DNA from 2 places in the Pyramidobacter sp. YE332 genome. Region 1 is predicted to be linked to the other one. Evidence: predicted binding sites of a transcription regulator. Region 1 holds the regulator's gene; the other holds the start of a gene.
The links. Region 1 encodes HrcA, which represses chaperone genes, less so after heat shock. Its sites were predicted from a motif close to TTAGCACTCNNTNNNANNGAGTGCTAA; they were not measured.
Positions count from the first base shown of each region.

Region 2: the regulator HrcA is predicted to act here: its motif matches at 2,484-2,510, upstream of groES (co-chaperone GroES).

Region 1 is NZ_CP133038.1:749,944-754,364, reverse strand. It holds gene dnaK (molecular chaperone DnaK) at 1-396, opposite strand, end outside; gene RAH42_RS03515 (nucleotide exchange factor GrpE) at 468-1,055, opposite strand; gene hrcA (heat-inducible transcriptional repressor HrcA) at 1,057-2,097, opposite strand; gene RAH42_RS03505 (oligopeptide/dipeptide ABC transporter ATP-binding protein) at 2,419-3,387, opposite strand; gene RAH42_RS03500 (ABC transporter ATP-binding protein) at 3,384-4,397, opposite strand; gene RAH42_RS03495 (ABC transporter permease) at 4,394-4,421, opposite strand, start outside.
Region 2 is NZ_CP133038.1:1,870,736-1,875,156, reverse strand. It holds gene RAH42_RS08815 (cob(I)yrinic acid a,c-diamide adenosyltransferase) at 1-459, shown strand, start outside; gene ptsP (phosphoenolpyruvate--protein phosphotransferase) at 524-2,275, shown strand; gene groES (co-chaperone GroES) at 2,562-2,849, shown strand; gene groL (chaperonin GroEL) at 2,894-4,421, shown strand, end outside.

The DNA.
Region 1 (4,421 bases):
GTCCTTGGTGGCCTGGCGCTGGGCGTCGGTGAAGTACGCGGGCACGGTGATGACGGCCTTCTTCACTTCGGAGCCGAGGTAATCCTCGGCGTCGTGCTTCATCTTCTGCAGGATCATGGCGCTGATCTCCTGGGGCGTGTACTTCTTGCCCTCGATGGTGACGGTATAATCGCTGCCCATGTGGCGCTTGATGGACATGATGGTGTTGTCGGCGTTGACGATCGCCTGACGTTTGGCAAGCTGCCCGACGAGGCGCTCGCCTTCCTTGGTGAACGCCACGACGGAGGGCGTGGTGCGCGCGCCTTCGCTGTTGGGGATGATCGTGACGTTCTCGCCTTCCATCACGGCGATGCAGCTGTTGGTGGTGCCAAGATCGATACCTACGACTTTGCTCATAATGAATCACCTCATGAAAAATTTTGTTCCGTTTTTATATATCGCTGCGGCCTTTCCCGCTTATTCCCCTGTTACTGCGGTTCCCCGTTCCCTTCCGGCTCGTTTTCGGCGTAACGGCCGACCATGACCAGCGCCGGACGGATGACCTTCTCGGCCATCTGAAAGCCCTTGCGCACGACCGTGTGGACGAGCCCGTCCTGAGATCTGTCGCTTACGGGGACCATGCCCATGGCGTCGTGCTCCGCGGGGGAAAACGGTTTGCCCGCGGGATCCAGCTCCGTCACGCCAAGATCTTTGAGCGCGTCGGCGAACTGCTGCCGGACCATGCGCACGCCTTCCTTGATCGAGGCGGGATCGGCCTCGGCCGAATCGAGGGCGCGTTCAAGGTTGTCGAACACGGGCAGCATGGCGAGAATGGCGCGCTCGCTGCCGTAGGCCTTGAGCCGCTTCATCTCGCGTTCGGCCCAGTTGCGGTAGTTGATGCCGTCGGCCTGCGCGCGGGCGGCGAGTTCGCGCATCTGCTGATACTGCGCCGTCAGCTCGTCGATTTTCCGCTGCGTCTCGTCCGCGGGCGTTTCCGCCTCGGGCGCGCTCTGGTTCTCGGGGCGCTCTTCCGCTGCGGGGTTCTCCGCCGTCGTTTTTTTCAAATCGTCTTCCATATCATGGCTCCTCCTTCTCGGTCACGGGACGGTTCAGTCCGTTCAGGACGGCCTCCAGCACCGCGATCGAGTTCTCGTAATTCATGCGCAGCGGTCCCACCAACCCCACTACGGCCCTGCGCCCGCCGCCGGTGGCGGTGGACATCATGACCGAACAGTTCTGCATGGCGGGGCGCTCGTTCTCGTCGCCGATGGTCACTTTCAGTCCCTCGGAAGCGGCGTAATCGGAAATGAAGTCTTCCAGATCCTCGCGCGTGTCCATCAGCGAAGAGATGGCCTGGATGCGGCCCCGCCGCTCGTCGGACGCCTCTCCGCCGTCGGAGATGAAAACTTCGCGCATGCCGCCGGTGGAAAGGGTCAGGCCGTCGCCGCTCATCATCTCGTCGATGGCGATAAAGATATCTTCGACGTCCTGCCAGCGTTCGGCCATCGCCCTCGAAAGATACTCGAGCAGCTCGCCGCGCGCGCTGTTCCACGGCACTCCGCCCGCGGCGTGATCGATCACCGCGGCCAACTGCTCCAGCTGCTCCTGCGTCACGTCGGGGGAAACGCGCACGCGGCTGTGATGCACCGCGCCGTTTTCCACCACCAGCAGGATCAGCAGGATCTCCGGCGCCAGCCGGATGAAATCGGCCTTGCGCAGCTTCAGCCCTTCGAGCGCGGAAACGGCGGCGACGCTGAAACAGCGCGTGAAGCGTCCCAAAAAGCGGGCCGCTTCGGCCAGACGCTCGTCCAGACTCTGCAGCTGATCCGCGACCTGATGCACCCAACGGCTGATTTCCGGCGGGGGCGACGAAGGCCGGTGCAGGATCGAATTGACGTAGACCCGGTAGGCCATGGAAGTGGGAAGGCGTCCCGCCGACGAGTGGGGCTGAGTGAAATAGCCCATCTCCTCGAGATCGGACATTTCGTTGCGGATCGTCGCCGCGCTGTGGCTCTTGAGGAACTTGCGCGAAATCGTGCGCGATCCCACCGGTTCGCCGGTCTTGATGTACTCGTACACCACGGCGAAAACTATCTCGAGCTGCCGTTCTGTAAGCACGGCCTCGCACCTCCTTCCATGTTATTAGCACTCAATTAAAAGGAGTGCTAATGCATCTATTACGCATGAGAGAATAGCAGGAAGTAGATTTAATGTCAAGTCTGGTCAGACATATTTTTTATTTGTTCAAACAAATGATCAAAACACACACGGTCGCAGGGCTCGAAATACCCTGAACGTTCTTTCCATGGAACGCGATCCGCGCGTGATGTTTTCCATGAAAAAAGCTTGATGATCCCGGAATCATCAAGCTTTTCGCCCCGCCTCGCGCGGATTCTTCTGCGGCGCGGCGGCGATTTTTCGTTATGTGGGCGCGGAGGCTCATTCCGCCAGATGGCAGGCGACGCGCCGCCCGCTTTCGAGGCGGCGCAGCGGCGGCGTTTCCGCAAAGCATCGTTTTTGGGCCAGAGGACAACGCGTGTGAAAAACGCAGCCGCGGAACGCGTCATCGTGCAGCGGCGGCTCGCCGCGCAGCGCCGGCCGGGAACGCCCCGTTTCCTTGTAATCGGGGACCGAGTCGAAAAGCGCGCGTGTGTAGGGATGCAAAGGACGGGCGAAGAGTTCGTCCGTCGCCGCTTCCTCCACCAGCGTTCCCACGTACATGACGCCGATGCGGTGAGACATGACGCGCACTACGCCGATGTCGTGCGAGATGAACAGCATGGTCAGCTTCATGCGCCGCTGAAGTTCCAGCAGCGTGTTCAGCACCTGCGCCTGAATGGAAACGTCCAACGCCGAGACGGGTTCGTCGCACACCACAACGCGAGGTTCGACGATCAGCGCGCGGGCGATGCCCAACCGTTGCAGCTGGCCGCCGGAAAGCTCGTGCGGCCAACGAAAGTAATATTCCTCCGAAAGGCCGACGCCCCGCATCGCCGCAACAATCTTTTCGCAGCGCTGCGACCGGTTTCCCATACGCTGCGCAAGCAGCGGCTCTTCGAGCAGTTCGCCGACGCGCTTGCGGGGATTCAGCGACGAGAGCGTGTTTTGAAAAACCATTTGCAGATCGCGCCGCAGCGTTCGGAACTGGCGGTCGGAAAGCCGCGTCAGATCCCTGCCCTTATAAAGGACTTCGCCGCCGTCGGGTTTAACCAATCCCAAAATCGAGCGCGCCAGCGTGCTCTTGCCGCAGCCCGACTCTCCCACGAGGCCATAGGTCTCGCTGCGCTCCAGATCGAGCGAGACGTCGGCCAGCGCTTTCTGCCAGCCGCGCGGCGGCAGGAATTTGCCCCAGAGTCCGTAAATCGGATACGACTTCCGCAGATTTCTGATCTGCACGACGGCGTTCATAGGCAGTTCCTTTCCGAGGCAGCGTACTTCCAGCACTTCACTCGGTGCCCCGGCGCCGGTTCGACCATGGGCGGTTCGGCGCTGCGGCAGCGCTCGTCCGCCTCCGGACAGCGCGTGCAGAAACGGCAGCCAGCCGGCGTCCGATACGGCGAAGGCACGGTGCCGGCAATCGTCGGCAGGGGGCCGCCGCGCCGCGAGTCAAGATGGGGCGCGCACTGCAGAAGCCCGCGCGTGTAGGGATTGAGCGGGCGCGAAAAGAGCTCGGCGGCAGGAGCTTCTTCGAGAATCTGGCCGAGGTACATAACGTGCACGCTGTGACAAAGCTGCGCGATCGCTCCCAGATTGTGGGAAATAAAGAGCACCGACATGCCCAGCTCGCGGTTCAGGCCTGCCAAAAGCTCGAGAATCTGCTGCTGCACCGTCGCGTCAAGAGCCGTCGTCGGCTCGTCGGCGATGAGCAGCTCGGGCTCGCAGCACAGCGCCATGGCGATCATCACGCGCTGCTGCATGCCGCCGGAAAGTTCGAAAGGATACTTGCGCAGGCACGCCTCCGGCGCGGCGATGCCTGTCCGCGCCAGAAGCTCGGCACAGCGGCGGCGGGCCTCGATTTTCAAACAGTCCCGGTGCAGCGTCAGCACCTCCGTCATCTGACGGGCCACCGTATGTACGGGACTCAGCGACGTCATCGGATCCTGAAAGATCACGGCAATGCGGCTGCCGCGCAGACGACGCATTTCAGCCTCCGGCAGCCTGAGAAGATCCTGTCCCGCGAAAAGGATCTCCCCTTCGCAGCTTTGCGTCGAGTCGTAAGCGCCCAGCCGCAGGATCGACTGCGACATCACGCTCTTGCCCGAGCCCGATTCGCCCGCCACGCCGGCGATCTCTCCGCGCGCGATGGACAGATCCACGCCGTCCACAGCGACAAGTTCGCGACCCCGTTCAGGAAATTTTACTTTCAGGCCGCGAATCTGCAGAAAAGGTTCGCGCGCCTTCCATCGTTTCGCCGTCATTTTTTCCTCACTCGGCTTTCCGTG
Region 2 (4,421 bases), 1.1 Mb from region 1:
CTGGGGCTTGCCCTCCGCATGGCCGGGAACGGCGGGCGCGTTTTCTTCGGGCAGTTCATGAAAGGACAGCTTTATGGCGAGCATCGCGCCCTCTCGGCGCTGCCGCAGATCGACCTGCAGACGTTCGGCGGTCCCCGCTGCCTTCATCGTGAGGAAATGACCGAGAAAGACCGAGAGATGGCGCGGCGGGGACTGGAAATCTGCCGGCAGGCCATGCTCTCCGGGCGGTACGATCTGGTCGTGCTCGACGAGATCAACGTGGCGCTGTGGTTCGGATTGGTCTCCGATGAAACGGTAGAAAACTTTTTGGATGAACGTCCCGGAAGAACGGAGCTGCTTTTGACGGGGCGTTATGCGCCTCGTTGGCTCATTGAACGTGCCGACCTCGTGACCGAAATGAAGCTGATCAAGCACTACTACGACGCCGGGGTCATGGCCCGCGATGGAATCGAGCGTTGAGCTGAGCGTTTGTCTGTGATATCTTGTCTTTAGAATTCTGTACAGGGGCGAGGGAGGAAATTGCGTGAAGGGGCTGGGCGTATCTCCGGGAATTGTCATGGGGCAAGTTTACGTCGACTGGAAGGAACAGCTCGAGATAGAAAAAGACTATGTCGACGACGCCGAAGGGGAAGTGGAGCGTCTGAACCTGGCCGTAGCGACGGCCAGCGAAGAGATCCGACGGCTTTATGGCGACGAGAAGACGGCCGTTGTTGACGGAGACGAAGCGGGCCCCGATTTGTACCGCGTCCATGGCGTGATGCTCGAAGATCCGGAATTTCTCGGTGAGATTCGAGACATGATCGTCGCTCAGAACGTCAACGCCGAATGGGCTGTCAAGACCGTGGCGGAAAAGTTCGCTCAGGTCTTCGAGAATATGGACAACGACTGCCTGAAGGCCCGGGCCGATGACGTCAAAGACGTTTCGGCGCGCGTGTGCCGTCTGCTTCTGCATATCGAAGGCGGTGACCTGCTCAGGGACGAGCGGGAAGGCCTGATCCTTGTCTGCAAAAGCATGGGCACAGCGGAGATCTCGCTGATCCAGAAGAATAATATTGTCGGGTTGATCTGTGAAGAGGGAACGATCGGTTCTCATGCCACCATCATGGCCCGCAATCAGCACAAGCCTGCCGTGGTGGGGCTGAGCGGAGTCGCCGACGACGTATATCGCGGCGATTTTATCATTGTCGACGGCAATAATGGCGATGTTTTTATCAACCCGGACGAGAAAACGATCCGGGAATGTCGCGCGCGACAGGAACGGGAGAGTCTGTTTCAGCAGCGGTTGCGCAGTTTTGTGGGACGGCCGGCTTGCAGCGCCGACGGGGTGCTGTTGAAAGTTTACGGCAACGCGGCTTCCGATGCGGATATCAAGTCGATCGTGGAAGTTGACGGGCACGGCGTCGGACTTTATCGGACGGAATACATTTATCTGACCCGCGCGCATCTGCCGGCGGAAGGGGAACAGTTCTGGGAGTACAAGAAAGCGCTGCTGGCCATGAAGGGCCGTCCGGTGGTCTTCCGCACGCTTGACATCGGCGGCGACAAGATCCCCTCCTATCTGAACATGCCGGAAGAGAAGAACCCGGCGCTCGGCCATCGGGCGATTCGTTATTCGTTGTCGCGCGTGGACATCTTCCGCAGCCAGATCAAGGCCATTCTGCGCGCCAGCGCCTACGGGGACGTTTCCATCCTGCTGCCGCTGATTTCGGCCATTGACGAAGTGCGTTCGGCAAAAGCCGTGATTGATGACGTCAAGGAGGAACTTCGCCGGGAAGGGACGGCCTTCAATCCTCGCACTAAAGTCGGCGTCGTGGTGGAGACGCCTTCGGCCGCCGTCATTTCCGATCTGATCGCGTGCGAATGCGACTTTCTCAGCATCGGCAGCAACGACCTGATCCAATACACCATGGCCGTCGACCGCCTGGCCTCGGCGTTGTCTTATCTTTATTCGCCGTTCTCGCCCTCGGTCCTGCGCCTTGTGCAGACCACCATCAAAAATGGCGCGACGGCGGGCAAGCCCGTCAGTTTGTGCGGAGAAATGGCGGGAGATCCCCTGCTGAGTCCGATCCTTTTCGGCATGGGACTGCGTTCTTTCAGCGTCAACCCTTCCGAGATGCTGCGCACCCAGTGGATCCTTTCGCTGTTGAAAACCGAAGAAATGCGCGCCTGTGCTGATGAAGTGCTGAACTTGGCGACCGCGGGGGAGATCCATCGTTATTGTCGGGAGCATTTCTCGCGCTTCGTGTCCGGGGATCGCGTCCCGACGGAGCAATGATTTTTAAGAGAGCAATCCGCTGTGGTTGCTCTCTTTATTTTATGGACAAGGCCGCGTCGCGATTGTTTTTACATGATTAAGCGAAAGAACAGCATACGGTAGGAAACAGCTGATAAACGAAATTTTATCGCGAAAAATCGCTAAAAGATAAAATATTTTTCTGTGATCACTCTTGAATTTGACCGCCAAAATTGTATCATAACCATTGTTAGCACTCGAAGTGATTAAGTGCTAATAAAAATCACTTCGGAGATTTTTGTCGAACTCAGTATAGGAGGAATAAATAATGCAGTTGAAACCCCTTGCGGATCGTATCGTCGTCAAAGTCGTCAGCGGAGAAGAAAAGACCAAGAGCGGTCTTTATCTGCCGGACACCGCGCAGGAAAAACCTCAGGAAGGCGAAGTCATCGCCGTCGGAACGGGGCGCATTCTCGACAATGGTCAGAAGCTTCCCCTTGAAGTGAAAGTCGGCGACCATATCGTTTTCAGCAAGTATTCCGGCACGGAGATCAAGCTTGACGGCGAGAAGCTCGTGATTTTCAGCGAGCGCGACGTTCTTGCGGTGATCGACTAGTTTTTTTGGACAGACATCATTATTTTTTCAGGAGGAATTCATAAATGGCTAAAATTCTTGCTTTTGGCGAAGAATCCCGTCGTGCGCTCGAGCGCGGCATCAACAAAGTTGCCGATACCGTCGGCGTGACCCTCGGCCCCAAAGGCCGCAACGTCGTGCTGGACAAAAAATTCGGTTCTCCCGCCATCACCAACGACGGCGTGACCATCGCCAAGGAGATCGAGCTTGAAGATCCCTTCGAGAACATGGGCGCTCAGCTTCTCAAGGAAGTCGCTTCCAAGACCAACGACGTGGCCGGCGACGGCACGACCACCGCGACCGTGCTGGCCCGCGAGATGATCAGCGAGGGCATGAAGAACGTGGCTGCCGGCGCCAACGGCATTTACCTGCGCAACGGCATTTCCGTGGCCGTGGACGCTGTGACCGAGCACCTGAAGGCGATGGCTCACCAGGTCAACGGGAAGGACGACATCACCCAGGTCGCTTCGATCTCCGCCAACGACAAGGCCATCGGCGCCATCATCGCCGAAGCCATGGAGAAAGTCGGCCGCGACGGCGTCATCACCGTCGAGGACAGCCAGACCACCGGCACGACGCTGGAGACCGTCGACGGACTTCAGTTCGACAAGGGTTACATCAGCCCCTATATGGTCACCGACCCCGAGCGCATGGAAGCTTCGCTCGAAGACGCCTATGTGCTTATCCACGACGGTAAGATCAGCAACGTCAAAGATCTGCTGCCGATCCTCGAAAAAGTTCTGCAGACCGGCAAGCCTCTGCTGATCATCGCTGAGGACGTGGAAGGCGAAGCTCTGGCGACCCTCGTCGTCAACAAACTGCGCGGCACCATGACCGCCGTGGCCGTCAAGGCCCCCGGCTTCGGCGAGAGACGCAAGGCCATGCTGCAGGATATCGCTGTGGTCACCGGCGGCGAGGTGGTCACTTCCGACCTCGGCGAAAAGCTCGAGAACGTCGAGCTGTCCAAACTTGGCCGCGCCAAGAAGATCCGCATCACCAAAGAAGACACCACCATCGTCGACGGCAGCGGCAACAAGGACGACATCCGTAACCGCGCCGCTCAGATCCGCACCGAGATCGAGAACTCCACTTCCGACTACGACAAGGAAAAGCTCAAGGAGCGCCTTGCCAAGCTGGTCGGCGGCGTAGCCGTCATTCAGGTCGGTTCCGCCACCGAGACCGAGCAGAAGGAACTGAAGCTTCGTATCGACGACGCGCTTTCCGCCACCCGCGCGGCCGTTGAGGAAGGCATCGTGGCCGGCGGCGGTGTGGCTCTCGTCAACTGCGTCGAGGATCTTGAGAAGGAGATCGAGAAGCAGGGACTGAAGGGCGACGTGCGCACGGGCGCCAACATCGTGCTCAACTCGCTGTCTTCGCCTCTGCATCTGATCGCGACCAACGCCGGCCTGCAGGGTGACGTCGTTGTCGCGAAAGTTCGTTCCCTTGAGGAAGGTCATGGCCTTGACGCTTCCAACGGTGAGTATGTCGACCTGATCAAAGCAGGCATCATCGATCCCGTCAAGGTGACCCGCAGCGCTCTCGAGAACGCCGCTT